Regions from separate parts of the Saccharopolyspora sp. NPDC000359 genome, predicted to be linked through region 3. Evidence: riboswitches for the same ligand, from Rfam matches in the RefSeq annotation. Region 3 holds a riboswitch; each other region holds the start of a gene.

Region 1 (7,078 bases), on a different contig from region 3:
GGCTCAGCAGGAACACCCGTGGCGCGACGCGCTCCATGCTGCCCTCCCGCGCCACGACCATGCCCGCCGCGAAGTCGACCAGCTGCCGGGCCTCGGAGCTCGACACACCCGACAGGTCCATGAGCACGGAGTTGCCCTGCCGGAAGTAGTCGCCGACGTGGTAGGCGTCGTCGTAGTTCCGCGGGTGCAGCGTCTTGACCACGCCCTCCAGTCTTCTCGGCCACCACCGGAAGTCAACCGCACACGCGTCCGTTCGGGTCGATCTCCTTGACCTCGTCCAACCTTCAACCGAATGCTTGCCGAGGCAAACGATCGTCGGCCCGGGGAGACACATCGTGTGTGACCTGCACCACAGCGACCACGAACATGCCGCACCGCAGAGCGGGTTGAGCCGCCGCCAAGTCCTCCACCTGCTCGGCGCGGCAGGTGTCACCTCCGCCGGGCTGGCGATGACCGGCGACGCCGCCATGGCCGCGACGGCCAGCGACACCACCAGCGGGTACACCCCGCCGACCGGCCTGGCCAAGGACACCCCGGCCAAGCGGGGCGCGCTGGCCTGGATCGACGCGCACGGCGGCGACATCACCGCGCTCAACGACGAGGTCTGGGAGCACGCCGAGCTGTCGCTGCGCGAGTGGAACTCCTCGATCGCCGAAGCCGAGTTCCTCCGCCGCAACGGCTTCCAGATCGAGTGGGGCGCGGCGGGCTTCCCCACCGCGTTCGTCGCGACCTTCCACAACGGAGCCGGGCCGACGCTCGGGTTCAGCGGCGAGTACGACGCGCTGCCCGGCCTGTCGCAGAAGAAGGGCGCCGGGCAGCACGACCCGCTCGTCTACCACCACGACCCGTTCGCCCCGACCTACGGCCCGGGCCACGGCTGCGGACACGCCGCGCTCGGCTCGGCCGCAGCGGGCGCAGCCGCGGCGACGGCGCAGGGCATGCGCCGCAACGGGGTCGGCGGCACCATCAAGTTCTTCGGCTCGACCGCCGAGGAGCAGCTGATCGGCAAGGCCTACGCGGTGCGCGAGGGCGTCTACCGCGGGCTGGACGCGTTCCTGGACTGGCACCCGGGCACCACCAACTCGACCGGCTGGGGCACCAGCAGCGCGCTGACCGCGGTGACCTTCACCTTCCTCGGCGTGGCCGGGCACGGCGGGCTCCCGCTGGGCAACAAGAGTGCGCTGGACGCGGCGATCATGCTCGCCACCATGACGGAGTTCCTGCGCGAGGAGCACCTGGCGCCGTCCGGGCGGCTGCACTACGTGATCAACAACGGCGGTGACGCGCCGAACGTGACCCCGGAGATCGCACAGATCTCCTACTACGTGCGGGAAGGCAGCCCGGAACGGGTCAAGGTGCTGTTCGACAAGGTCGTTTCCTGCGCGCAGGCCGCCGCCCAGGCCAGCCAGACCCGGGTGGAGCACAAAATCACCGCGGCCTGCTGGAACAAGCTGCCGTCGCGGTCGGCCGCCGAGCTGCTGCACGAGAACATGCTCCAGATCGGGCCGCCGCGGTTCACCGACGCCGACCAGCGGCTGGCGCGGGAGATCCAGGACTCGCTCGGGTTGCCGACCAAGGGCGTGTCCACCGAGATCGGCGACCTGGAGCCGCCGAACCCGGCGTTCCTGGGCGGCGGGTCGACCGACGTGGCCGACATCAGCTGGCAGGTGCCGACCGTCAGCCTCGGCACGGCGGTCGCCCCGATCGGCTGCAAGACGCACAACTGGGCGTTCGCGGCGACGACCGCGGCCCCCATGGGCCACGCGGCGCTGCTCGCGGCGTCGAAGTACCTCGCGGCGCTGGCGATCGACCTGCTCACCCAACCGGAGCGGCTGCAGACGCTGAAGGACGAGTTCGCCGAGCGCACCAAGGACGTCGAGTGGCGCAGCATGCTGCCCGCCGACTTCGAACCGCCGATGTACGAGCCGCCGGAGTGGTTCCTCAAGCGCACCGGCCAGTCCTGGCCCCCGCGCAACATCACCTGGCCCCCGCCCCGGGTGGTCTCCCGCGAGAAGTTCGCCTCCCTCGGCCCCGACCTCGCCCCGCAGACCTGACCCCGGTCAGGCGCGTCCCAACGCGACCTCAACGGGAGTTGGCCGTCTGACGGTCGCGCGAGGTCCGGGCAGTCACCCCGCGCGGGAGGTGTTGCGGGCGGTGCGGTGAGTGGTGGGGGAACCGCACCGCCCGCAACGCTCGCGGTCAGGGCAGCTCGCGGCGGACCACTCGCGCTGCGCTGACCAGGTTCTCCAACGCCGGTTCGACCTCCGCGTAGCCGCGGGTCTTCAGGCCGCAGTCCGGGTTGACCCACAGGCGGTCCGCGGGCACCGAGCGCAGGGCCGCGCGGAGCAGGTCGACCACCTCGGCCGCGTCCGGCACGCGCGGCGAGTGGATGTCGTACACCCCCGGCCCCACACCGCGGCTGAAGCCGACCGCGTTGAGGTCGTCCAGCACCTCCATCCGCGACCGGGCCGCTTCGATGCTGGTCACGTCGGCGTCCAGCGCCACGATCGCGTCGATCACGTCACCGAACTCCGAGTAGCACAGGTGGGTGTGGACCTGGGTGGAGTCGCTGACGCCGGAGGTGGCCAGGCGGAACGCCGACACCGCCCACCGCAGGTACGCCTCGTGCTGCGCCGCGCGCAGCGGCAGGAGCTCGCGCAGCGCGGGCTCGTCCACCTGGATCACCCGGATGCCGGCCGCCTCCAGGTCCTGCACCTCGTCGCGGATGGCCATCGCGACCTGCGCGGCGGTGTCCGCCAGCGGCTGGTCGTCGCGGACGAACGACCAGGCCAGGATGGTGACCGGGCCGGTGAGCATGCCCTTGACCGGCTTGGCGGTGAGCGCCTGCGCGCAGGTCGCCCACTCCACGGTGATCGGTCCCGGCCGGGACACGTCGCCGTAGAGGATCGGCGGCCGCACGCACCGCGACCCGTAGGACTGCACCCAGCCGCCCGCGGTGCTGGTGAACCCGTCCAGGTGCTCGGCGAAGTACTGCACCATGTCGTTGCGCTCCGGTTCGCCGTGCACCAGCACGTCGAGCCCGACCGCTTCCTGCAGCTCGACCACGCGCCGGATCTCGTCCCGCATCCGCTGCTGGTAGCTGGCCCGGTCGATGCGCCCGGCCCGGAACGCCGCCCGCGCCTTGCGGACGTCGGTGGTCTGCGGGAACGAACCGATCGTCGTGGTGGGCAGGGGCGGTAGCCGCAGGGACTCCTGCTGGGCCTGCCGACGCTTCTGGTGGTCGCCGCGCTGCGAGTGCTCGGGCCGCAGCGAGTCCAGCCGGGCGCGGACGCGGTTGTTGCGCACGCGCGCCGCCCCAGCGCGGTCGGCGATGGCGTCGCGGGCGGCGTCGAGCTCGGCGGCCACCACCTCCCGCCCCTCCTCCAGCGCGCGCCCGAGCACGACGACCTCGCGCACCTTCTGCGCGGCGAAGGCCAGCCAGGACTTGACCTGCGGGTCGATGTCCTCGGCTTCGACGTCGTAGGGGACGTGCAGCAGCGAGCAGGAGGTGCTCACGGCGACCTCACCGGCCAGCCCGAGCAGGGTTGCCGCCGTGGTGAGGGCGCGGTCCAGGTCGGTGCGCCAGACGTTGCGCCCGTCGACGAGCCCGGCCACCAGCGCCTTGTCCCGCAGTCCCGGCACCCCGGACAGCGAGTCCACAGTGGACGTCGCGGTCACCAGGTCAACCCCGAGCGCTTCCACCGGGGTGGCCGCGAGCACCCGCACCGCCTCGCTGAAGTCGCCGAAGTACCCCGCCACCAGCAGTTGCGGCCGCGCGGCCAACCCACCCAGCTGGCGGTAGGCGTCGCCGAGCGCCTGCAGCTGCTCCGGCGTGCGGTCGGCGGCGAAGGCGGGCTCGTCGAGCTGCACCCACTCGGCCCCCGCGCGGTGCAGCTCGCGCAGCAGCTCGGCGTAGGCGTCGAGCAGCTCGGGCAGCTTGTCCAGCGGGCGGAAGTCCTCCGGCGCGTCGGCCGCCGGTTTGGCCAGCAGCAGGAAGGTCAGCGGACCGACCAGCACCGGCCGGGTGGTCACACCGGCTTCCAGGGCCTCGCGGTACTGCTCGACGGGTGTCCGGTCGGTCAGCGAGAACCGCGTGTCCGGTCCGATCTCCGGCACCAGGTAGTGGTAGTTGGTGTCGAACCACTTCGTCATCTCCAGCGGCGGCACGGTGGAAGCCCCGCGCGCCATCGCGAAGTACGTGTCCAGCGGACCGAGCCCCAGCTCGGCGTAGCGCGGCGGCACCGCGCCGAAGGTGACCGCGGTGTCGAGCACGTGGTCGTAGTAGGAGAACGTGTTGCCGGGCACCGAGTCCAGTCCCGAGTCGCGCAGCTGGCGCCACGTGTCGATGCGCAGGCCCCGGGCCACCTCGCGCAGTTCCGCCTCGGTGGAGCGGTTGGCCCAGTAGCTCTCCAGGGCCCGCTTCAGCTCCCGCCCCGGCCCGATCCGGGGGTATCCGAGCGCGGTCGATCCGATCTTGCTGGTCAAGTCCCTCACCTCGCGAGCTCGACATCAGGTGTGCCGAGGTCGTGCGGGCGCGAACCAGCGAGCGGCAGCCGCTCGTCGGCCAGGTCCTCCCGCGAGACCTCGGACCGCGCCCACCGGTCGGCGGGCGCACCGGTGGCAGGTCTTCGGACTCGCGGGCGCTCTCCTGCACGGAGGTACCTACTGGCCGTCGCTTCCCAGACGTTGGCGTCCAGTGCTCGATGACGGCGGTCGTTCCCGCTCACCGCTGCGGGGCAGTCCCGGATTCGCACCGGGTTCCCTCTTGCCTCGTCCCCTCCCGCGTCGCGGAAGCGGACGAACCACCAGCACCGCCAAGGCTATCCGCCGAACCCCCGTTGGCAAGGCCCGTCCAGCACCCGGGCGCCAGGCGTAGCCGCTGAAGTCGATCTACAGCGAGAGGAGATCTGCACCACACATGCTCAGCCGTTTCCACGAGATATAGCACCCGTACTACATCTCGACGGATGTTCATGACAAGAAGAACTGGGGCAATGACAGCCAACAACGATCACGCGAGACCGCCAACCACCGACGCGACCGCGCTCGACGTCCGCGGCCTGCGGATGAGCTACGGAACGACGGACGTGCTCAAAGGCGTCGACCCGATCGGCTGGGTGACCAACGTGTCGTCCAGCCGGTTCACCCAGCGCGCCGACCGTGGAGCGGGCGTCGATCTTGCCCAGCAGGCGCGCGTGCGAGCCCTCGGTCCGTGGCTGGGCGTGCTCGGGGTGACGGTGCTGGGCCTGGTCGCGACGATCCCGATCGGACCCAGCTTCGGGGCACTGTTCTCGATCCCCACCAGCATGGCGCTGATCCTGCTGCCGGACGCGGCGGCGACGGCCGAGATCGGCGAGTCGTGGCGGCACCTGGGAACCATCGGGGTGCTCGTCCTGTGGGCCGTGGTCGGACTCGCGGTCGCGCCGGTGGTGCTGCGCCGGATGGCGCGGCGCGAGTCCGGTTCGACCCTGGCGGCGCGGAGGGAGAAAGCCCTGCAGCGCGTGCGCTGAGGCGGAGGGAACATGAGCGAGACGATCTACAACCGCATCGCGATGCTGCGCGCGGAACGGGGCACCTCCCGCCGGCAGCTCGCGGAAGCCCTCGGCGTGCACTACCAAACGGTGGGCTACCTGGAGCGCGGCGAGTACAGCCCAAGCCTTCACCTGGCCCTGCACATCGCGGAGCACTTCGAAGTACCGGTGGAAGTGGTCTTCTCCACCCGCCCCTTCCCCAGACTCGGCGCGGACAACTCCGCCTGACTCGTGAGCGGCGATGGTCGCCCCAACCACCACCACTCACGACCCCACACCACCACCTCGTGAGCGGCGATGGTCGCCCTGACCACCATCGCCACTCACGACCGTTCAGCGCCGCTTCGCGAGCCAGGACTCGAAGGTGAGCAGGCCCGGGTGGATCTCGCGCAGTGCTGGAACGTCCACGACGTCGGAGTCGAGTTCGTTCAGCACCTTGTACGCGCGGTACAGGACCGGGTTCTGCTCCCGGAGCGGCTCCAGCGGCATCTCGACGTGCCGGAATTCGCGACCCGTCGCCCGGGCGAGCGCCGCGGCGATCTGCGGCGGGGTGAGCGAATCGCCAGCGATCTCAAGCACTTCGCCGATGTACTCGTCGGGGTTCTCGAACGCCAGCGCCGCGAAGGCGCCGATGTCCTCCGTCGCGATCAGCGGTTGCGACACGTCCGCCCGGAGCGCGCTGACGAGCTCGCCGTCGGTGACTGACTGGCCCGGCATCATCGCGAGGTAGTTCTCCATGAACGACACCGGGCGGAGCATCGTGGCCGGCACGCCGATCTCGCGGATGTGCTGCTCGACCGCCCACTTGGTCTCCAGCGTCGGGATGCCGGTCGCCCGCTCGGCGTTGAACGCCGAGGCGTAGACGAGGTGCCCGACTCCGACGGCCTTCGCCGCGTCGGCGACGTTCTTGCCCCAGCGGACTTCCACCTCGTGGCTGAAGTCCGGCGTCAGCTCCGGCGAGACGAAGGCCGGCTGGACGCTGAAAACCCCGTGCGCACCGCGCATCGCGGACTCCAGGGCCGCCCGGTCGCCCATGTCGCCCTCAACCAACTCAGCCCCCGCGTCGGCGAGCCGTCGAGCCGCAGCACTCGCGGCGCTGCGGGTGAAGGCCCGCACCTGCCAGCCGCGGTCGAGCAGCTGGGCCGAGGCGGCACCACCCTGCTGACCGGTGGCACCGACGACGAGCACGACCTTGTCTTCTGTGGGCACTGGGTCCTCCGCTATCCGGAACCTTAAACGGAACATGCGCCCCGCTTATATTCGACGACTATACGGAACGCACGCTCCGGTTGTCCGCGACGCGATATGGTCGGGACGTGACGACCACCAACAACCAGGGGAAACGACTGCGCGCGGACGCCCAGCGCAACCGGGACCGCGTCCTCGCCGCGGCTCAGGAGCTGTTCGCGGCCGAGGGCCTGGCAGTCCCGCTGGACGACATCGCCCGCCGCGCCGGCGTCGGCCCGGGCACGATCTACCGCCACTTCCCCACCAAGGAAGCGCTGTTCGACGCGGTCGTCTCCGAGCGGATCCAGCGCATGGTCCAC
Region 2 (7,078 bases), on a different contig from region 3:
CGGGGTCAGCTCCGACGACTGGAAGTCCTCCTGCGTCTTCCGCCCGTCGGACCAGGTGACCTCCGCCGCGCAGGACCAGTACCACCCCAGGCCGGAGCGGCTGACCGGTCCCACCCGCTCGCAGTGCGTGGCCACCGCAGTGCCCCGGTCCGCCACGGCACCACCGGTGCCCATCGCACCGGTGAGCGTGAAGATCGTGTAGCACACCAACGCGATCACCACGCGTACCAGCACTTGGGAGACCACGAAGGCGGTGCGCCAGATCCGCTCCTGCCGCGGCAGGTCCGCCCATGGGTCCCGCCACGGCGGCGTGCGCGGGTTCCGCGCCGCCAGGCCCGGGTCCAACTGCGATCCCATGTTCCTCCTGCGCACCGGGCACATCCCCCGGAGGACCGGCAAACCACGCACACCGGGAATTCCGGCCGACTGCCCGGTTTCCGACCGGCCGAAGAGGAAGGTTGTCGCGAACACGCCGCGCCACCGGCGGAAAAGAGCCCCCGCACTCAACCAGCCTGGGGGTCGCCGGGAGCGCGGGGGCACTTCGCAAGTCCACCCCTGGGGGTCAGGTGGACGGCAGACACCGTACCAATCCGACCAGTAGGTAGGTACGCGCAATCGAGGATCTCGTAATCAAAACGAGATCAAGCGGCACGCGGGCGTTCGTCCCGGACGGCGCGGACCACACCCGCGACGTTCTCCGCCGAGAGCTCCTCGAGCCGCAGGCACGGACCGCCCAGGGCGGCGGCCAACCGCGCGGGCAGGCCCAGCTTGACCATCCCGTCCTCGCAGTCCACCACGATCGACGCCGCGCCCGTCCCGGCCACCAGCCCGGCGGCGCGCAGCGCGTCCTCGACCGCGCGCTGCGCGCGATCGCGCCCGCTCAGCCCGGAATCCACCGCCACGGTGGCCCGCCCGTCGGTCAGCAGCACGACCAGCGCCCGGCGCTGCGGATCGCGCGTCCGCTCCCGCTGCACCACCCGCTGGACCTGCAGCAACCCGTCGGCGAGCGGAGTGCGTCCGCCCGTGCGCAGGTTGCGCATGCGCGCCGCAGCGATGTCCACAGAGGACGTCGGTGGCAGCACGAGCTCCGCCGAAGCACCCCGGAACGCAACCACTCCGACCTTGTCGCGCCGCTGGTAGGCATCCCGCAGCAACGACAGGACCGCACCGCTGACCGCGGACATCCGCTCCCGGGCCGCCATCGACCCGGACGCGTCCACCGCGAACAGCACCAGGTTGCCCTCGCGCCCCTCCCGGATCTCGCGCCGCAGGTCGTCCGAGCGCAGCACCAGCCCCGGACCGCTGCGCCCCCGCGCGACCTGGTGCGGCGCAGCAGCCGCCAGGGTGGCGGCCACGTGCACCCCATGCCCTTCCACAGTGGACGACCGCGTCGTCCGGCCGCTCCGCGACCGCGACCGCGACCGCCGTCCCGGCGCCCCGTCGCCGAGCCCCGGCACCTCCAGCAGCCGCGCCCGGAACGCCGGCGTCGGCGCCGCTGGCGCCTTGTCCGCCGGGGCGCGCCCGTCGCTGCGCTCCTCCGCGCCGCCTCCGCCGGTCGGCTCCGTCGGCTCGTCCGGGGCCTGCCCGCCGCCGTCGGGGCCGTCCGGCCCCTCCGGGGGCTCGTCGCCGTCGCCCTCGGCGTGCTCCGCCGCCTCGGCGAGTGCTTGTTCGAGCTGGTCCTCGGCCATGCCGGGTTCGTCGAAGGGGTCTCGGCGGCGGCGGTGCGGCAGCGCGAGGCGGGCGGCTGCTTCGACGTCCTGCTCGGCGACTTCGTCGGCGCCGCGCCAGGCGGCGTGCGCGATCGCCGTGCGCGCCAGCACGAGGTCGGCGCGCATCCCGTCGACGTCGAAGGACGCGCACAGCGCGGAGATCCGTCGGAGTTCGGCGTCGGGCAGGGCCACCTGCTCGACGCGGTCGCGGGCGGCGCGGATGTGCGCGGCGAGTTCGGCGTCGGCGTCGGCCCACTTCGCGGCGAACTCGACCGGGTCGGCTTCGAAGGCCAGTCGGCGGCGCACCACTTCGGTGCGGGTGGTGACTTCACGGGAGGCCGCGACCTGCACGGTGAGGCCGAACCGGTCGAGCAGCTGCGGCCGCAGCTCACCCTCCTCCGGGTTCATCGTGCCGACCAGCAGGAACGATGCCGCGTGCGAGATCGACACGCCTTCCCGCTCGACGTGCGCGCGGCCCATCGCGGCGGCGTCCAGCAGCAGGTCGACCAGGTGGTCGTGCAGCAGGTTGACCTCGTCGACGTACAGGACGCCGCGGTGCGCGGCGGCCAGCAGGCCCGGTTGGAAGGCGCGGACGCCTTCGGTCAGCGCGCGCTCCAGGTCCAGCGAGCCGATCAGGCGGTCTTCGGTGGCGCCCACCGGCAGTTCGACGAGCTGCGCCGGGCGCTGCGTCGAGGTCGAGTCGTGCGGTCCGTCCGGGCACTGCGGGTCGGGGTGGCCCGGGGCACACCCGAAGCGGCAGTCGGTGACCACGTCCAGGGGCGGCAGCAGCGAGGCGAGCGCGCGCACCACGGTGGACTTCGCCGTGCCCTTCTCACCGCGGACCAGCACCCCGCCGATGCGCGGGTGCACGGCGTTGAGCAGCAGTGCCAGTCGCAGGTCGTCGTGGCCGACGACGGCGGAGAAGGGGAATCGCGGAGCAGCGGTCATGCCGGGTTCCTTCCTCGGGGTGCGGACGCCCCGGTGGCGGGAACAAGGGGACGCAGTGTCCTGACTCCCGGATCTCCGCGCCCCTCCGGCCTTCCCAGGTCTCCCCGGTGGCTCTCGGGGGAGGGTCGCTCCCCGGTCACAGTGGCGCCGACCGTGCCGGATTCGCACCGGCTTCCTGCCGCACCCCTTGCATTCGGATCATGGAGCATCGTCGCAGAACCGGGGCGGCGGACCAACCGCCGACCACCCCGGCGAGACCTGCACCACTACCGGGGTCGTGCCCCTCCGGTCACGCGCGGCGGCGCGGCTCGCGGCGCATGTCGACGTGCGGGATGCCGTCCTCCAGGTACTCCTCGCCGGTCACGACGAAGCCGAAGGAGCCGTAGAAGTCCTTGGCGTAGACCTGGGCGGCGAGGACCGCGGGCGCGTGCTGCACCTCGGCGACGGCGGCGCGCATCAGCTTGCGGCCCAGCCCCATCCCGCGCGCGGACTTGGCGGTGCACACCCGGCCGATCCGGAAGGTGCCGTCGGGGTCTTCGAGCAGCCGCAGGTAACCCAGCACGTAGCCGTCAGCGGAGTCGATCCAGAAGTGCCGGGTGGTCTCCTCCAGGTCGCGACCGTCCAGCTCCGGGTACGGGCACTCCTGCTCGACGACGAACACGTCGACGCGCAGGCGCAGCATCCGGTAGAAGTCCTCGGCGTCCAGGTCCGCGGTGTAGGCGCGGTGGACGGCGGTCGCGAGCGGCTGGAGGGTCATCCCTACCTGGATATCACAACGGGGTCTCGAAACCCTCATTCACCTGCACCGGAGTAGCCAACAACACTCCGCTGCCCGCTCGCCCCGAGGCGCCGGGCGAGGTGCTCCGGCAGCGGGTGCCGTGGACTTCAGCGGTGCTCGACCTGATCTTCCACGCGCCCAGCCTGGGCCGGGCCGCGCGGTCCTCCCACCAGTCAGAGCTGCCCGGCGAGCTCGTCGGCGTAGCTGGACAGGCGGGTGTAGACGCCCGGGATGTTCGGGCGACCGCAACCGGTGCCGTACGAGACGACCCCGATCAGGCGGTTGTCCGCCACGATCGGGCCGCCAGAGTCCCCGGTGCACGCGTCGCGGCCGCCTTCGGGCACCCCGGCGCAGAACATGCTCCGCGGGTCGTAGTTCGGGTAGGCGCTGCGGCAGGCCGCGTCCGTGGTGATCGGGACGTCCACCGCCTGCAGGGTCGTCGAGGGCGGGCCGGACTCGCTGGTCTTGCCCCAGCCGTAGACGCGGCCGACGGTGCCGGGCTGGTAGTGCTCGGTGTCGCCCTGGTCGACCAGCGGCAGCTCGCCCTGGGTCAGCGGCTGGCGCAGGGTCAGGACCGCGACGTCGGCGCCGCTGGTGTAGCCCCGGAACCCGGGGTGCACCCAGACCTGGCCGACCTCCGCGACCTCACCTTCGCGGGTTTCCAGGTCGGTGCGCCCGGCGATCGCGCGCAGCTCGTCCGGGCCGCGCTGGCCGCCGGTGAGCGGCTCGACCATGCAGTGCGCGGCGGTGACCACCTTGATCGGGGTCACCAGGGTGCCGCCGCAGAACTGGCGGCCGTGGTCGTCGGTCAGGGCGACCAGCCACGGGGCCTCGTCGGTGGTGGCCGGGGCACCGCCGAGCACCCGCGCCTGCGGTTGTTCCGCCGCACCCGCGGTCGCGGGCTGCGCTCCGGCCAGCGCCGCCACCGCACCGGTGATCACGAGTCCCCGCCATGCGGTCCCGGTCCTGCCACGCGCCACGTCGCGCCTCCTGCCGTCGAGCGATCTTGCCGACGGCACACCGTAGTCATCCGGGCACCCGAACATTACGAGGCACAACTCACACGGTCACAGGAAAAAATTTCGTTAATATGGACGGCGTCGGGAAATTTTACTGAGCGCGTCACCGTCGACCGCTGCTCGTCCTTCCCCTGCCACTGCGGACTCGGAGCACCTCCCAGCACCGGGTCCGTGAACTGTGCCCGACCAGGTGACAGATCAAACCCAATCGAGTGATCAGTGCCGTGCGCTGTCGCGAAGGAGGAACCGTGCTCGTGGACCTGACCCCGCTGCCCGCCTTCCTGGTGGCCAGCGTGGTGGTCGTGCTGACCCCCGGCGTCGACGTCTTCCTGCTGCTGCGGACCTCGCTGAACCGCGGCCGCCGGGCGGGCCTGCTGGCGCTGGCCGGGATCCACACCGCGAGCATCCTGCAGGTGGCGCTGGTGATCTCCGGTCTCGGCGCCCTGGTCACCAGCCACCCCGCCGTGCTGTCCACGCTGAAGTGGATCGGCGCCGCCTACCTGGTGTACCTGGCCGCGTCGATTTTGCGCGGGCTGTGGCTGACCAGGAAGAAGACCGCCGAGGGCACGCTCAGCGGGCCGCCCGTCGACAGCTCCAACCCCTACCTGCGCGGCTTGTTCAGCAACCTCACCAACCCGAAGATGCTGCTGTTCAGCCTGGCGTTCCTGCCGCAGTTCGTGGGCTCGGCCGCGCAGCCCGCGCTGCAGCTGGTCGTGCTGGGCGTGATCTTCCTGGTGCTGGCGCTGGTCTGGGAGGCCTCGATGGTGCTCGGTGCCGCGCGGATCGCCGACCGGCTACAGGATCCCCGCGTCGCGAAGTCGCTGGACGTGATCAGCGCGGCGGCGTTCCTGACCATCTCGGTCGGGTTGGTCGCCAGCTGAGACCACCGCGCAGGTGATCAGCGCGAGCGCGACCAGCACCGCCAGCAGCACCGGCGCCGGGACCACCGGCGCCAGTAGGCTGATCGCGAAGGGCGTGCAGAAGCCCAGGTAGGCGATGCACCAGAACACCGCGGTGAGCCGGGCCAGCTCGCCCGGCCCAGCGATCCGGCCCACCACGGTCAGGCAGGACGTCACGGTGAACCCGTAGCCGACGCCCATCAGCAGGCAGGACACCAGCGCCGACCAGGGCAGCACCCACGCGGCGGAGAGCGCCGCCAGCCCGAGCCCGGCCGCGAGCACCAGGAGGCCGACCACCGCCGGGGCCCGCTCACCGCGCCGGGCGATCCGGCGCGCGATCGGCTGCACGACGGCCCCGAATCCTGGCGTGATCAGCGCCGTGATCCCGGCGTAGGCGATCTCGAAACCGGTCAGGTCGCGGCTCACCAAGTCGGGCAGCGTCCCGAACCCGACCGTCGGACCGACGAACACCCACGGCGCGACCGGCAGCACGAGGCGCCGGAACCGCGGGTCCCGCGCCCCTCCCCCACCCGCCTCAGCTCCGCTCCCGCCCGAACGCGTCTCCGGGCAGGACAGCGCGAGGACCGAACCGGCCACGCACAGCAGCAGGTGCGGCAGGTAGGCGATGACCAGCGGGTGCGGCCCCCACTGCGCGAACAGGGCGGACACCAGGCCGCTGAGGCTGAAGCCCATCGAGAGCATCACCCCGGCCCGGCGCGCGCCCACGCCTTCCTCAGCAGCGGTGCCGAACGGCGGATGCGACAGCTCCCGGACCCACGCGCTCCCCGCGGCCAGCACCGCGCCCGTGCTCAGACCGGTCAGCAACCGCCCGGCTACCAGCCAGGCCACCGCGCCGACGCCGAGCATCAGCGCCACCGTCGCCACGGCGTTGAGCACGACGGCGCCGAGGACGACCGGGCGCCGCCCCCGGCGGTCGGCCAGCGGACCGCCGAGCAGCAGACCCGGCAGCAGACCCACCACGTAGAGCGCGAGCAGGCCCGACGTCACCCAGGCGGGCAACCCCAGGTCGTGCTGGTAGGCGCCCAGCAGCGACGAGAACTGGTTCGCTCCCCAGCCCACCGCGGTCAGCAGGAACGCGGCGGGCAACCACTTGTTCAGCACGCAGTGGTTCTAAGCCGCCGCCAAGCGGTGCCGCACCAGCCCTTCAGAATTCGTGAACGCTGCTGTGATCTCCCCCTCGCACCCACCGCTTCGTACGCTGCGGGCATGGACCTGCGTCGGTTGACGTCCTTCCTCGCGGTCGCCGAGGAAGGGCACTTCGGCAAGGCCGCCGAGCGGCTGTTCCGCTCCCCCGCGTCCGTCACCGCGCACATCAAGCAGCTGGAGCACGACCTCGGCGTCCGCCTGCTGGACCGCTCGCCGGTGCGGCTCACCCCGGCCGGTGAGCGGTTCGTCGGGCACGCCCGGTCGCTGCTGGCCGCGCTGGACGCGGCGGTGGCCGACGTGGCGGAGGCCCCGCCGGAGCGGGCGCTGCGGGTTGGGATCATGAGCAACGGCTCGGCCGAGCTCACCCCCGCCGTCGTGCAGGCGTTCCAGCGGACCCACCCGGGGGTCGCGGTGGAGTTCCTCGCCCTCGACTTCACCGAGCACGTCTCGGCACTGGTGCAGCACCGGGTCGACGTGGCGTTCGTGCGGCCCGCCCCGGTGGACGAGCGGATCGCCGTGGACGTGGTCACCACCGAGCGGCGCATCGTGGTCGTACCC
Region 3 (7,078 bases):
CCGGGGCGCCGGTCAGCAGCGAGGTCCCCAGGTCGCCGCGCACCGCGCCACCCAGCCAGTCCAGGAACCGCTCCCACACCGGCCGGTCCAGCTGCAACTGCTCGCGCAGCACCGCGATCTGCTCGTCGGTCGCGTGCTCGCCGAGCACGACCACCGCCGTGTCGCCCGGCAGCAGGGAGGTGAGCGCGAAGACGGTGACCGCCACCGCGAGGAGCTGCAGCGCGGCGACCACCAGCCGCCGCAGCACCAGCGCTGCCATCAGCTCAGCGTGGCCCGTTCGAAGCGCGCCCAGTCCAGCGAGTTGGGCGGGGCCGCCCGGATCCCGGACACCGCGTCGGACACCGCCACGTTCCAGTCGCTGAAGCCCCACACGAGCAACCCGCTCTCCTCCCGCGCCAGGCGCTGGGCGTCGCCGAGCAGGCGGGACCGCTCGGCTCCGTCCACTGTGCTCAACGCCCGATGGAACAGCCCGTCGAACTCCGGTGACCGGTATCCGGTGTAGTTGCTGGTGCCCGCACCGCTGCGCAGCCGCTCCGCCAGGAACGTGGTCAGCGGCAGCGGCGCGGTCCGGGTGAGGGCGGCGACGCCGTTGGTGCGGATGTCGCTGAAGTAGGTCTCCGCCGGGCCGATCCGCGGGGTGACGCGCAGCCCGACCTCGGCCAACTGCTGGGCGATCAGCGTCGCGGCGGACTCGAAGCACGGGTCCACCGAGCTGGTGAGCAGTTCGAACCCGGCCAACCCGGCCTCCCGCACCAGCGACCGGGCGCGGTCGACGTCGCGGCCGCGCTGCGGCAGGTCCGGCGGGTAGTGCCTGAGCCCCTTGCCGAACAAATCGTTGCCGACCTGGCCGTGCCCGCTCAGCGCCACCGAGACGAGCGCTTCCCGGTCCACACCGGACAGGACGGCCTGCACCAGGCGCGGATCGTCGAACGGTGCGCGGTCGACCTTGAGCGCCACCGCCTGCATGGTCCCGTGCGGCGCGGCGAGCAGCTGGGCCCGCCCGTCGCGCTGCACCAGTTGCGCGGAGTTCGCGCTGATGTCGTGGATGTAGTGCACCTGGCCGGACAGCAGTGCCGCGACGCGGGCGCTCTCGTCGTTGATGGGCACGAACTCCAGCTCGGCGATCGCCGGAGCACCGCCCCAGTACCCGTCGAAGCGGCGGAACACGGCAGGTCGGCCGGGCTGGAACGTGGCGAACCGGAACGGGCCCGAGCCGACCGGGGCAGTGAAGTCGCGGGTCCCGGCCGGGACGATCTCGGTCGCCGGGGCGCCCCACGCCGACGGGAACTCGAAGTTCGGGGCGTGCAGCACGAGTTCCAGCTCAGTGGCCGACCGCGCCCGGCTGGCCGCGAAGTCGACGCCGAGGAACTGCTTGCGGGCGGGCGAGGCCGTGGCGGGGTCGGCGATGCGGCGGTAGCTGTGGAGCACGTCCTCGGCGGTGACCGGGCGGTTGTCGTGGAAGCGGGCCTCGCGCAACCGGATGGACCACCGGGTGCCGGTCGTGTCGGGCTCCCACGACTCGGCCAGCCGCGGCACGACGCTCATGTCGTGGGCGTAGCCGACCAGCGTGTCGAACAGCGCTTTGGCCCGGGCCTGGTCTACGAACAGCGAGCTGAGGTGCGGGTCGAGCGATTCCTTCGCGCCGCCTGTCGGGAACGCCGCGCGCAGCCGTCCTTCTGGTGCGGACGCGCCGCCGCAGGCCGGGATCGAGGCGACGGCGAGCGATCCCAGCGCCCCCTTGAGCAGTGCCCGCCGGTTGACGGTGGTCATCGAGTTCCCTTCCGGTCCCGGCGCGCGGTGCTGCTCGCTCAGGACACGGTGGATGGAGCGCGCCGCACGTCCCCGTGCGCGAGGGGTGGGGGAACCGGTCAGCGCGCGACGGTTGAGGTCAGGACTTGCCTTCGGTGCGGCGGACAACCCGACCTCGCCGCTTGCTCCGCTGGCGTGCTGCCGCGCGGGATGAGTTCGTGGGACAAGCTCCAGCAGCGTGCAGCCGCATGGTTGGCGCACCTCCTCCGGGGCTCCGCGACCCCGTGCGAATCGGCACGACGGCGCCAGTCTCCTGACTCGTGGATCGACGCTGGCCGCCTGCCTTCCCACCGCGGTCGCGGCAGTGGCTCGCGTGGCGGCAGCTCCCCACTCACAGTGGCGGGACCGTGCCGGATTCGCACCGGCTTCCTGCGCACCGTCGCATGAACTCCAGCGGCGACGTTGGCACCGGACGGGGTGGGTGTCAAGGGCGGTGGGGCGAGATCACGTCCGGGGTCGGGGCAGTGCTCCGGGCGGCGGCGCTGACCTCTACCATTCGGGGGTGGCCGCCTACGACTTCGACGCCTTCGAGCACCTGGACGCCTCGGACCTGCCGCTGCGCCAGCAGCGCATCCTGGCCGCGATCCGGGACTGGGTGAACCGCTACGGGTACTCGCCGAGCACCCGCCAGATCGGCGAGGCGGTCGGCCTGCGCTCCTCGTCCTCGGTGTCGAAGCATCTGAACGCCTTGGAGGACAAGGGTTTCCTGCGCCGCAGCGCGACGGTGTCCCGACCGATGGACGTGCGGGCGTTCCTCCAGCCGTCGGCGGCGCGCGACGACGAGACCTCGGTGCCGGTGCCCGTGGTCGGCGACATCGCGGCGGGCGCCCCGATCACCGCGGACGAGCACCTCGACGACGTGATGAGCCTGCCCCGCGAGCTCACCGGCCGGGGCACCGTGTTCGGCCTGCGGGTGCGCGGCGATTCGATGGTCGACGCAGCGATCTGCGACGGCGACATCGTGGTGGTCCGCCAGCAGCAGGAGGCGCACTCCGGGCAGATCGTGGCGGCGATGATCGACGACGAGGCGACGGTGAAGGTCTACCGCCGCCGCAACGGCCACGTCCTGCTCGAACCCCGCAACCCGGCCTACGAGGTCATCGACGGCGACAACGCGGTCGTCCTGGGCGTCGTCGTCTCGGTCCTCCGCAGCGTCTGACCCGGTCGTGAGCGCGTAACAGTGTTCCAGCACCGTTTCGCGCTCACGACGGTCGTGAGTGCGTAACGGTGTTCCAGCCCTGTTTCGCGCTCACGACCCCTGTTCGCGTCGGTGATGGCGGGCTCGGGGCGGGCTACGGTGTCGGCATGGACAGCGTTGAGGGGCTCCGGAACAGGTTGCGGGAGTTCGCGGCGGCGCGGGACTGGGAGCAGTACCACACGCCGAAGAACCTGGCGATGGCGCTCAGCGGGGAGGCCGGTGAGCTGGTCGCGGAGCTGCAGTGGGTCGACGACGCCGGGGCCGCGGCGGGCCTGGCGGACGGCGGGCTCAAGGACCGGCTGGCCGACGAGGCGGCCGACGTGCTGCTCTACCTGGTCCGGCTGACCGACGTCTGCGGCATCGACCTCCTCGACGCCGCCAACGCCAAGATCGACCGGAACGAGACGCGGTTCCCGCCGGGGGCCTGACCTGCGGTGTCCGATGTGGACACCGCAGCCCGCCCGGGGGTCAGGCGCGCCGCTGGCGGTGCTGACCGGCCGCGGTCCGCGCGGCTTCGCGCTTCGCCTCGGCCTTGTCCCTGATCCGGGCGGCTTCCCGCTTGACCTCCTGCTGGGTGGCGCGCTCCTGCTGGAGCCACTCCGGGTTCTCCTCGCGCAGGGCGTTGATCTGGTCGGTGGTCAGCGGCTCGGTGATGCCCGCCCGGGTCAGGCCGCCGATGGAGATGCGCAGTCGCGCGGCCACCACCTGGCGCGGGTGCGGGCCGTTGCGGCGCAGCTCGCGCAGCCACTCCGGCGGATCGGTCTGCAGGGCGTTCAGCTCTTCGCGCGAGACGACGCCCTCCTGGAACTCAGCGGGGGTGGCTCCGAGGTACACGTCGAGCTTCTTCGCCGCGGTCGCGGGCTTCATCGTCTGGGAGGTCTGGCGCGCCTTCATGCCCTCCAGGGTATCGACCGCACCGGCACCACCTGCGCAGACGCCCGGTAACCTGGGCCGCGTGACTGGTTCGGACGAGCAGCCCTCCTTCAGGCTCGGCTACGTGGCGGGCGTGACGCCCGGCAAGTGGGCGCGCAAGTGGGCGGAGCGGGTGCCCGAGGTGCCGCTGGAGCTCGTCCAGGTGCCCGCCGCCGACGCCGCCGACCTGGTCGGCCGCGGCGAGGTGGACATGGTGCTGCTGCGGTTCCCGGTCGACCGCACCGGCCTGCACGCGATCCCGCTCTACACCGAGGCGACCGTGGTGGTCGTCCCGAAGGACCACGTGGTGACCGCGGCCGAGGAGGTCTCCAGCGACGACCTGGCCGACGAGGTGGTGCTGCACCCCCTCGACGACACCCTCGACTGGGCGGGCCCGCCCGGCCAGCCCGCGATCGAGCGCCCCGCCACCACCGGGGACGCCATCGAGCTGGTGGCGGCCGGAGTGGGGTTGCTGGTGGTCCCGCAGTCGCTGGCCCGCCTGCACCACCGCAAGGACCTCACCTACCGGCCGGTGACCGACGTCCCGCAGTCCCGCGTCGCGCTGTCCTGGCCGGAGGAGGAGACCACGGACCTGCGGGAGCAGTTCATCGGCATCGTGCGCGGCCGGACGGTCAACAGCACGCGCGGCCGCCCGCCGACACCCCCGCAGGACAAGCGCAAGCGACCGGCCGAGGCGAAGAAGCCGACCGGTCGCCCGCGCGGTCCCGGGAACCCGCGCGGCGGCAGGCGCGGCAAGCCCCGCCGCCGCTGAGCGTGCTCACCCCAGGCCGGGCAGCACGAACACCAGCCACAGCGCGGCCGGGACGGTGGCGACGATGGTCGCGCCGTAGCGCAGCAGCTGCCGGAAGAACACCTCGCGGTCGACGTCCTTGGCGTTGGCCAGCACGATCGCGCCGTTGGTGGAGAACGGGCTGACGTCCACCACGGTGGCGGCCACCGCGAGCGCGGTGATCATGCCGATCGGCCCGATGCTGCCCTCCTGCAGGAAGGGCACGGCGAGCGGGATCAGCGCGCCCATGAGCCCCACCGACGAGGCGAAGGCGGACACGATCCCACCGATGTAGCACAGCAGGAGCGCGGCCAGCAGCGGGACGCCGATCCCGGCCACGGAGTGGCCCACGTAGTCGATCGTGCCCATCGACTCCAGCACGCCGACGTAGGTGAGCACGCCGCAGATCAACAGCACGGTGGGCCACGCGACCTCGCTGGGCGCCTGCTTGGCCATCTTCGGGGAGAGCACGCTCAGGACCACCGCGGTGGTCATCGCCACCAGCCCGACGTCGAGGCCGAACCCGAGCGTGGTGACCACCAGGACGACCAGGCCAGCCAGCGTGAGCACCCGGTCCCGGTTCAGGCCGACCTCCTCGGCGGGCTCCTCGCCGCCGCTACCCGCGCCGACGGTGACCAGCTGCTCGGCCTCGGCGGTGCGCCGCAGGCGCAGCCCGCCGAACACCACGAACACGACGGCGGCGATCACCGCGTTGACCACCAGGCTGCCCAGGAACAGCACCACCGGGTTGCCCGGCAGCCCGCTGCGGTCCAGCACGCCGTTGACGATCGTGCCGTAGATGCTGATCGGGGAGAAGCTCCCGGCCTGCGTCCCGTGCACCACCATCGCGCCCATGAGCAGCGGGTTGATCCGGTGCTGGGCGGCGAGGTTCAGCGCGATCGGGGCGACGATGGCGGCCGCGGCCGGGCTGACCGCGCCGATGGCGGTCAGCACCGCACCGATGCCGAACATCACCCACGGGATCAGCGCGATCCGCCCGCCGACCAGCCGCACGGCCTGGCGCACCAACCAGTCGGTGGTGCCGTTGGCCCGCGCGATGGCGAACAGGAAGGTGACGCCGACCAGCACGACGAACAGGTCACCGGGGAACCCGGCGAAGATGTCGTCCTCGGACATCCCGCCGACCAGCGTGCCGACCAGGAAGGCCGCGGCGAAGGCCAGCACGCCCATGTTGATCGAGAGCGTGGTGGCGATGACGAACGCGGCGACCAGCACCAGGATCGATGTCAACTCGGGCGGCACCGTTGCCTCCTTGCCGGGCGGGCAGCCGCCACCACGGTGTGGTGCGCGGCACAGTGGCTGACTGGCTAGGCCACTTTCAGCGATCAACCCGCCGAAGTCAAGACCTCGGTGGCCAACTGGCTCAGCCACTGCGCCGCCGGTTCAGCGGATCTCGATGCCGAATACCTCCAGGGCGGAGTAGGCGCCGAGGGCCGCGATCGCCAGGCTGCTCAGGACCAGTGCCGCGGTCACCAGCGGGTGCGGGCGCAGGCGCTTGTCCGGTTCCCGCGCGCGCAGATACCAGACGGCGATCACCACCGCGACGAGGAAGACGCCACCGCCGAACCCGCCGATCTGGACCATCAGCACCGGGGACTGGACGAACAGGTAGGACGCCGCCCACAGCGGGGGCAGGCAGTACGTCAGGGCCCGGATCGCGCGCTCCCGCACCACGGGGTCCCGCCAGTCCAGGACACCGAGGATGCCGAGCGTGTTGGTCCACAGGCGCGGCACGCTCGCGGTCGAGCCGACGATCGTGGAGAACAGGACCGCGATGGCACCGAGCAGGAACAGCACCTCCGCCCACGGGCCGAGCGTGTCGGTGTACATCCGGGACAGGATGGTGATCATGTCGTTGCCCTCGGGCACCAGCTGCTGCGGGTGCAGCACCGAGGCGCCGATGACGTAGAACGACAGCGTGCACAGCGTGCACACCAGCCAGGAGACCGCGACGTCCAGCTGCATCACCTTCAGCCAGCCCACCGCGCGACGGTCCCGCTCCGGGGTGCCGTCGGCGGGGCCGGTCCAGCGGGCGTAGCCCTTCTCCAGGCACCAGTAGGTGTAGGTGGTCATCTCGTCGGCGCCTACGCCGGTCAGGCCGAACATCGCCACCGCCATGCCCAGCGCCCCGGCGGGCACCGCCAGCTGGAGTCCGCCGGCGAGGTCTCCTGGCGTCCAACCGAATTCGGTGAACGGCAGCGCCAGCGCCAGCGCGACGGTGATCAGCGTGAACAGCGCGACCGCGAGCACCGAAGCCGTCTCGACGGTGGAGTAGCGGCTGCTGCGCAGCAGCGCGACCGTCCCCACCACGATGATCAGCGACCACACCGCCGTCGAGGTCCAGCTCA
Region 4 (7,078 bases), on a different contig from region 3:
CGGCACCTCCTTGCCCTCGGTGTTGGTCAGCACCGCGCGCACGATCCGGCCGTTGGTCACCTTCGCGGTGACCGGCCCGGCCGGGGCCACGTCCTGCGCCCCGTTCTGCGGTGCCAGCTCCAACGTCGGCGCCGGTGCGACCTCGTTGGCCGCCGCGCCGCTCTCCGAACCCGATCCACTGCACCCCGCGACCAACAGCGCGACCACGCCGAAGATCAACATCGTCAACAGTCGTGAAACCCGCACGGGACCCCCGACCGGATTACGCCACTCCCTCATGAGCAACAGTCCGTCCGCTTAGAAGCATCACTAACCCCTGTGAACAGTGTGCCGCAAAGCCCCGTCAGGGGAAGAAGAGACCAGGCGTGCACACAGTGTGATCAGCTGGGCTGATCACGCACCCGACCGCCAGACGCGCCACCCCGGCCGGAGGTTGCCCCGCCCACCCGACCAACCCAGCCGCCCCACCGACCCCACCCCCCGGTTCGGAGCCCTCCACTCCCGTGCTAATGTTTTCCGTGTCGCCAGGGAGACCGGACGGAAACCCCGGGACGACGTGCCAGCGCCAATAGCTCAACTGGCAGAGCAGCTGACTCTTAATCAGCGGGTTCGGGGTTCGAGTCCCTGTTGGCGCACTCGATACCGTGGAACGCCCTGCTCACGCAGGGCGTTTCGCTTTTTCGGATCTTCGTCATCGCAGTGGGGGGTCGAACCCCCACACCCCCCACGGTGCGGGGGTTGCCCTTTCGACTTGCCCTTGCGATGGGCAGGGTTCCCGGCCTGGGTTGCGACCTTCGGATACCCCGCATTACTGGGTGCATGTCGGCGTGTTAGTCTTCCTTCGTCGTTGGGGAGACCGGACGGAAACCCCGGGACGACGTGCCAGCGCCAATAGCTCAACTGGCAGAGCAGCTGACTCTTAATCAGCGGGTTCGGGGTTCGAGTCCCTGTTGGCGCACTCGATACCGTGGAACGCCCTGCTCACGCAGGGCGTTTCGCTTTTTCGGATCTTCGTCATCGCAGTGGGGGGTCGAACCCCCACACCCCCCACGGTGCGGGGGTTGCCCTTTCGACTTGCCCTTGCGATGGGCAGGGTTCCCGGCCTGGGTTGCGACCTTCGGATGGGTTGCCCGTGGTTCGGGTTGGCCCGTGGTTCGGGTTGGCTGGGCTTTGGCTTTTTTCCGTTTCTTGTGGGTGTCGTTGCTTTTGGGTTAGGTCAGGCCTGAGGTTCTCAGGGTGATGTTGAGGCGGCCTGCTTTGAGGCCTATGGGTGGGGTTGTGCTCGGGGTTGTTCTCAGGACTCCGTGGTAGGCGAGGCGGGTTGGGCCGCCGAAGACGAAGAGGTCGCCCGAGCAGAGCGTGATGTCCTGGTGGGGACGGCCCCTCGACTCCGTGTTGCCGAAGCGGAAGGTGCAGTCGTTGCCCAGGCTCAGGGACACCACCGGCGCCCTGCTCAACTCGTCCTTGTCCTGGTGCATGCCCATCTTTGCGGCGTCGTCGTAGAAGTTGACCAGGGCGATGTCCGGGGCGTAGTCGTCAGCCGGGCGCTGGTAGGCCGCCGCCACCGCCCTGCGGCCCAGGTCCGCCAACCAGTCCGGGAAGGGCACCACCGGGGAGCCGTCGTCCCTGGTCCTCGAGTAGCGGTACGGCGCCCAGTGCCAGCCCAGGCAGACCGTCTGGACCGACATCACGCCACCGCTCGGCAACGTCGGCGAGCGCATCCCCGCCCTCGCCCACTCCCGGCAGGCGCGCACCAGGTCGCGCTGCTCCGGCAGGCCCAGCCAGTCCGGGACGTGCACCGCACCCGGGGCGACCTCCGCCCGCTCGCGCGGGATCAGCGCATTCATCCGCACTCCTCTCCGCTGATCATCTTCGCAGGTCCGGTGCCGTGAGCACCGTCTCAGAGCTGGATCGCCCCACTCCCCTCAGGTTAGGCTCACCAAACTCCAGAACCGAGTGAACAGGTAGGAAGCACATGTTCCGTCCCCGCCGACTGCTCGCGGTGATCACCGCAGCGCTCGCCCTGGGCAGTGCCGCCGCGTGCGGCACGGCAGCCGAGCAGCCCGCCGCACCCGACGCTGGCGGACGCGTCGTCAACCACGCGAAGGGGCAGACCACGGTCGTGGGCACCCCGCAGCGGGTGGTCGTACTCGACACCGGCGAGTTGGACGCGGCGTTGGCGCTGGGCGTCAAGCCGGTGGGCACGGTGCTGCCGGACGCCAACCAGGACCTGCAGCCCTACCTGGCCGAGAAGGCCGGGGACATCGAGGTCGTCGGCACGATCGGTTCGCCGAACCTGGAGAAGATCGCCGCGCTCAAACCCGACCTGATCCTGTCCAGCAAGGTCCGCGACGACGCGAACTACGAGGCGTTGAGCAAGATCGCGCCGACGGTGTTCGCCGAGACCGTCGGCAAGCCGTGGAAGGAGAACTTCCTGCTCGACGCCAAGGCGCTGGGCAAGGAGGCCGAGGCCCAGCGGATCCTGGCCGACTACCAGCAGCGGGCCGCCGAGATCGGCAGGCAGCTCGGCGACCCGGCGGCCACCGAGGTCAGCGCGCTGCGGTTCCTGTCCGGCGAGTACCGGCTCTACGGCACCGGCTCCTACCTCGGCACGATCCTGGCCGACGTCGGGCTCGGGCGGCCAGGCAACCAGCGGTTCGACGGGACCCACACCAAGATCAGCCGCGAGCAGCTCTCCCAGGCCGACGGCGACCTGCTGTTCTACTCCGCCTACGGCGACAGGACCCGCGAGCAGATGAACGACGTGGTCGGCTCGGTGCAGTGGAGCACCCTCGAAGCGGTCCGCAGCGGCAGGGCCATCGAGGTCAACGACGACACCTGGTTCCTCGGGCTCGGCCCCCTAGCCGCCAACCTCGTCCTCGACGACCTCCAGAAGTACCTCAGCCAGCGCTGATCCCCGGCCCCGGCGCGCCCACCCCCGCGCGCCGGGGCCGCGCCAACGCGACGTGAGCAGCCGCGAGTCCGCTGCGCTGCGGCCGACGGCCTCGACCTGCGGTCACCATCGACCGGGGAGCGCGACACGTCGATATCTGCCCGTCCGCAACGACCCCGAACCCAAGATGTAGTGTGTCGCTCGCTGGTGGTTCACCGGAGCAATTCCGGTGAGGCAAGAGGGAACCCGGTGCGAATCCGGGACTGCCCCGCAGCGGTGAACGGGAACGACCGTCGTGACCCGCCTGCCCCATCCCGGGCAGCGGGTAAGAGCACTGGGCCAACGCCTGGGAAGCCACGACCAGTAGGCCGCCCGTGAGTCCGAAGACCTGCCACCGGCGCACGCGCAAGGCGTGCTGTCCGGGGCCTCGAGGGCGGGTCCGCGCGGACGACCGGCGACCCGTCTCGCCGAGGTCTCCCTGCGCGCGCTCGAAGGTCCACCGAGCTCGCGAGGGGAGAGAGCCAGTGACGGCGACACTCGACAACTGGACCGAGGTGTCCACCGCGGTCCACCAGGCCTGCGCCGGATTGCCCGGCGTGTCCGCCGAAGCCGTGCTCGACGAGGTGCGGCGCACCGGCTACGCGGGGATCAGCGACGACGAGCTCTCGCTGGCCCAGGTCATGGCGGCCCGCACCCTGATCGAGACCGAACCGAACTACTCGCAGGTCACCGCCCGCCTGCTGCTGAACCGGATGCGCCGCGAAGCGCTGGAGTTCCTCGGTGTCGACCAGGACGCCGACTACGCCGCGCACTTCGCCGAGTACGTGCGCCGTGGCGTGGCGCTCGAGCAGTTGGCCCCCGAACTGGCCACCTTCGACCTCGACCGGTTGGGCCGCGCGCTGGCGCCCGAGCGCGACCTGGAGTTCGGCTTCCTGGGGCTGCAGACCCTCTACGACCGGTACTTCCTGCACGAGGGCGGAGTGCGCTTCGAGCTGCCGCAGGCCTTCTTCATGCGGGTCGCGATGGGCTTGGCGCTGCGCGAGGACGACCGCGAGGCCCGCGCCATCGAGTTCTACCAGCTGCTGTCGTCGTTCGACTTCATGTGCTCGACGCCGACGCTGTTCAACGCCGGGACCACCCGGCCGCAGCTGTCCTCCTGCTTCCTGACCACAGTGGACGACGACCTGTCCGGCATCTTCCACTCGATCAGCAACAACGCCCTGCTGTCGAAGTACGCCGGCGGGCTCGGCAACGACTGGACGCCGGTGCGCGGCATCGGCGCGCACATCAGGGGCACCAACGGCAAGTCGCAGGGCGTCGTGCCGTTCCTGAAGATCGCCAACGACACCGCGGTGGCGGTCAACCAGGGCGGCAAGCGCAAGGGCGCGGTCTGCGCCTACCTGGAGACCTGGCACATCGACGTCGAGGAGTTCCTCGACCTGCGCAAGAACACCGGCGACGACCGGCGCCGCACCCACGACATGAACACCGCGAACTGGGTGCCCGACGAGTTCCTGCGCCGGGTCGAGGCCGACGAGCAGTGGACGCTGTTCTCCCCCGACGAGACCCCCGACCTGCACGACCGCTACGGCGCGGCGTTCGCCGAGCGCTACCGCGCCTACGAGCAGGCCGCCGACCGCGGCGAGATCGCGGTGTTCAAGCGGGTCCGCGCGGTCGACCTGTGGCGGCGGATGCTGACCATGCTGTTCGAGACCGGCCACCCGTGGATCACCTTCAAGGACCCGTGCAACCTGCGTTCCCCGCAGCAGCACACCGGGGTGGTGCACTCCTCGAACCTGTGCACCGAGATCACCCTGAACACCAGCGCCGACGAGGTCGCGGTGTGCAACCTCGGCTCGATCAACCTGGCCCGGCACGTCACGGCCGACGGCATCGACGCCGAGCGCCTGGAGCGCACCACCCACACCGCGGTGCGGATGCTGGACAACGTCATCGACATCAACTTCTACACGATCCCCGAGGCCCGCCGGTCCAACCTGCGACACCGGCCGGTCGGCCTGGGGCTGATGGGCTTCGCCGACGCGCTGTTCGCGCAGCGCATCGCGCCGTCGACGCCCGCCGCGGTGGAGTTCGCCGACCGCAGCATGGAGTTGATCAGCTACCACGCGATCAGCGCGTCCAGCGCGCTGGCGGCCGAGCGCGGTCGCTACGAGACCTTCGACGGCTCGCTGTGGAGCCGCGGCGTGCTGCCGATCGACTCGCTGGAGCTGCTCGCCGAAGCCCGCGGCGGCGACGTCGACCTGGACCGGTCGTCCACCTTGGACTGGGCGGCGCTGCGCGAGCGCGTGGTCCGCGACGGGATGCGCAACTCCAACGTGATGGCCATCGCGCCGACTGCGACGATCGCCAACATCTGCGGGGTCAACCAGTCCATCGAGCCCGTCTACCGGAACCTGTACGTCAAGGCGAACATGTCCGGCGACTTCACCGTGGTCAACCCGCACCTGGTAGCCGACCTCAAGCTCGCCGGGTTGTGGGACGAGGCGATGGTCGCCGACCTCAAGCTGCACGACGGCAGCCTGCTGCCGATCGAGCGGATCCCGCAGGAGCTCAAGGAGCTCTACGCCACCGCGTTCGAGATCGAACCGCACTGGCTGGTGGAGGCCGCGGCGCGGCGGCAGAAGTGGATCGACCAGGCGCAGTCGCTGAACCTCTACGTCGCCGCCCCCAGCGGCCGCAAGCTCGACGAGCTCTACCGGCTGGCCTGGCGCAAGGGCTTGAAGACCACGTACTACCTGCGCTCCACCAGCGCCACCCACGTGGAGAAGAGCACCCTGCGTGGAACCGACGGCAAGCTCAACGCCGTGCCCACCGCGGTCCCCGCGGCGACAGTCTGCTCCGTCGAGGACCCCGACTGCGAAGCCTGCCAGTGACGCATCCCCGCGATCTCAATGGAGATCAGACACCTGGTCCCCATTGAACTCGCGCACCAAGAACCCCTCCACCACCGCCCGTTCGCCCCGGGCCGGACGAACCCTCCCTTGGAGCATGACGAGCATGACCTCCCTGCAGTCCCCCTCCTCCGCAGGTCTCGGCGAGATCGACCGCTCCGGCGGGCGCGTCGACGTCAGCGAGAAGGCGATGATCAACGCCCGCGCCGACGTCAACCAGCTGCTGCCGCTCAAGTACGGCTGGGCCTGGGACAAGTACCTCGCCGGGTGCAACAACCACTGGATGCCCACCGAGATCTCCATGCAGGCCGACATCGCGCTGTGGAAGTCCAGCGACGGGCTCACCGAGGACGAGCGCCTGCTGCTCAAGCGCAACCTCGGGTTCTTCGCCACCGCCGAATCCCTGGTCGCCAACAACATCGTGCTCGCGGTCTACCGGCACATCACCAACCCCGAGTGCCGCCAGTACCTGCTGCGGCAGGCGTTCGAGGAGGCCGTGCACACCCACACCTTCCAGTACATCTGCGAGAGCCTCGGCCTGGACGAGGGCGAGCTGTTCAACATGTACCGGGAGATCCCGTCGATCTCCGACAAGGACGCGTGGGCCCTGCAGTACACCCAGAGCCTGGAGGACCCGGACTTCGCCACCGGCACCACCGAGGCCGACCAGGCCTTCCTGCGCGACCTGGTCGCCTTCTACGTGATCTTCGAGGGCATGTGGTTCTACACCGGTTTCGCGCAGGTCCTGGCGCTGGGCCGCCGCAACAAGATGGTCGGCATCGCCGAGCAGTACCAGTACATCCTGCGCGACGAGTCCATCCACCTGAACTTCGGCATCGACTGCATCAACCAGATCAAGCTGGAGAACCCGCACCTGTGGACCGCGGAGTTCCAGGCCGAGGTCCGGCAGATGCTCGCCGAGGCCTGCGAGCTGGAGATCGCCTACGGCCGCGACACCATGCCCCGCGGCATCCTCGGCATCAACGCCGAGCTCTGCGCCGAGTACATGCACTTCATCACCAACCGGCGCTGCGACCAGCTCGGCCTCGAACCGGTCTTCCCGGAGACGGAGAACCCGTTCCCGTGGATGTCCGAGGCGATGGACCTGAAGAAGGAGAAGAACTTCTTCGAGACCCGGGTCATCGAGTACCAGTCCGGCGCCTCCCTGTCCTGGGACTGATGCCGAGCCGCGGTGGGCGGCCCGCTCAGGTCTGATCAGCCGCAGACCGCGCCCTCCGCGGCGGAGCCGACGAGCTTGGCGTACTTGCCGAGG

Evidence for each region. Region 3 has a riboswitch for cobalamin ahead of ABT324_RS20620 (ABC transporter substrate-binding protein). Riboswitches for the same ligand answer to the same signal wherever they lie in the genome.
Region 1: it holds a riboswitch for cobalamin, as region 3 does, so the genes downstream of both, metE (5-methyltetrahydropteroyltriglutamate--homocysteine S-methyltransferase) here and ABT324_RS20620 (ABC transporter substrate-binding protein) in region 3, are expected to answer to the same signal.
Region 2: it holds a riboswitch for cobalamin, as region 3 does, so the genes downstream of both, ABT324_RS18375 (putative cobaltochelatase) here and ABT324_RS20620 (ABC transporter substrate-binding protein) in region 3, are expected to answer to the same signal.
Region 4: it holds a riboswitch for cobalamin, as region 3 does, so the genes downstream of both, ABT324_RS31390 (ribonucleoside-diphosphate reductase subunit alpha) here and ABT324_RS20620 (ABC transporter substrate-binding protein) in region 3, are expected to answer to the same signal.

Annotation. Positions count from the first base shown of each region.
Region 1 is NZ_JBEPDU010000004.1:139,437-146,514, forward strand. It holds gene ABT324_RS04750 (cell division protein SepF) at 1-202, opposite strand, end outside; gene ABT324_RS04755 (amidohydrolase) at 336-2,054, shown strand; gene metE (5-methyltetrahydropteroyltriglutamate--homocysteine S-methyltransferase) at 2,200-4,485, opposite strand; cobalamin riboswitch at 4,603-4,822, opposite strand; partial or broken gene ABT324_RS04765 (ABC transporter permease) at 5,214-5,510, shown strand; gene ABT324_RS04770 (helix-turn-helix transcriptional regulator) at 5,523-5,759, shown strand; gene ABT324_RS04775 (NmrA/HSCARG family protein) at 5,865-6,740, opposite strand; gene ABT324_RS04780 (TetR/AcrR family transcriptional regulator) at 6,848-7,078, shown strand, end outside.
Region 2 is NZ_JBEPDU010000027.1:22,903-29,980, forward strand. It holds gene ABT324_RS18370 (DUF6346 domain-containing protein) at 1-357, opposite strand, end outside; gene ABT324_RS18375 (putative cobaltochelatase) at 642-2,657, opposite strand; cobalamin riboswitch at 2,699-2,876, opposite strand; gene ABT324_RS18380 (GNAT family N-acetyltransferase) at 2,947-3,414, opposite strand; gene ABT324_RS18385 (S1 family peptidase) at 3,609-4,415, opposite strand; gene ABT324_RS18390 (LysE family translocator) at 4,703-5,335, shown strand; gene ABT324_RS18395 (MFS transporter) at 5,249-6,475, opposite strand; gene ABT324_RS18400 (LysR family transcriptional regulator) at 6,581-7,078, shown strand, end outside.
Region 3 is NZ_JBEPDU010000032.1:31,290-38,367, forward strand. It holds gene ABT324_RS20615 (ABC transporter permease) at 1-259, opposite strand, end outside; gene ABT324_RS20620 (ABC transporter substrate-binding protein) at 259-1,770, opposite strand; cobalamin riboswitch at 2,034-2,205, opposite strand; gene lexA (transcriptional repressor LexA) at 2,312-2,968, shown strand; gene ABT324_RS20630 (nucleotide pyrophosphohydrolase) at 3,115-3,435, shown strand; gene ABT324_RS20635 (DUF5997 family protein) at 3,476-3,901, opposite strand; gene ABT324_RS20640 (LysR substrate-binding domain-containing protein) at 3,963-4,691, shown strand; gene ABT324_RS20645 (SLC13 family permease) at 4,698-5,972, opposite strand; gene ABT324_RS20650 (Nramp family divalent metal transporter) at 6,114-7,078, opposite strand, start outside.
Region 4 is NZ_JBEPDU010000075.1:16,540-23,617, forward strand. It holds gene ABT324_RS31365 (L,D-transpeptidase) at 1-222, opposite strand, end outside; tRNA gene ABT324_RS31370 (tRNA-Lys) at 563-635, shown strand; tRNA gene ABT324_RS31375 (tRNA-Lys) at 886-958, shown strand; gene ABT324_RS31380 (alpha-ketoglutarate-dependent dioxygenase AlkB family protein) at 1,212-1,847, opposite strand; gene ABT324_RS31385 (ABC transporter substrate-binding protein) at 1,976-2,914, shown strand; cobalamin riboswitch at 3,085-3,303, shown strand; gene ABT324_RS31390 (ribonucleoside-diphosphate reductase subunit alpha) at 3,418-5,787, shown strand; gene ABT324_RS31395 (ribonucleotide-diphosphate reductase subunit beta) at 5,912-6,985, shown strand; gene ilvD (dihydroxy-acid dehydratase) at 7,021-7,078, opposite strand, start outside.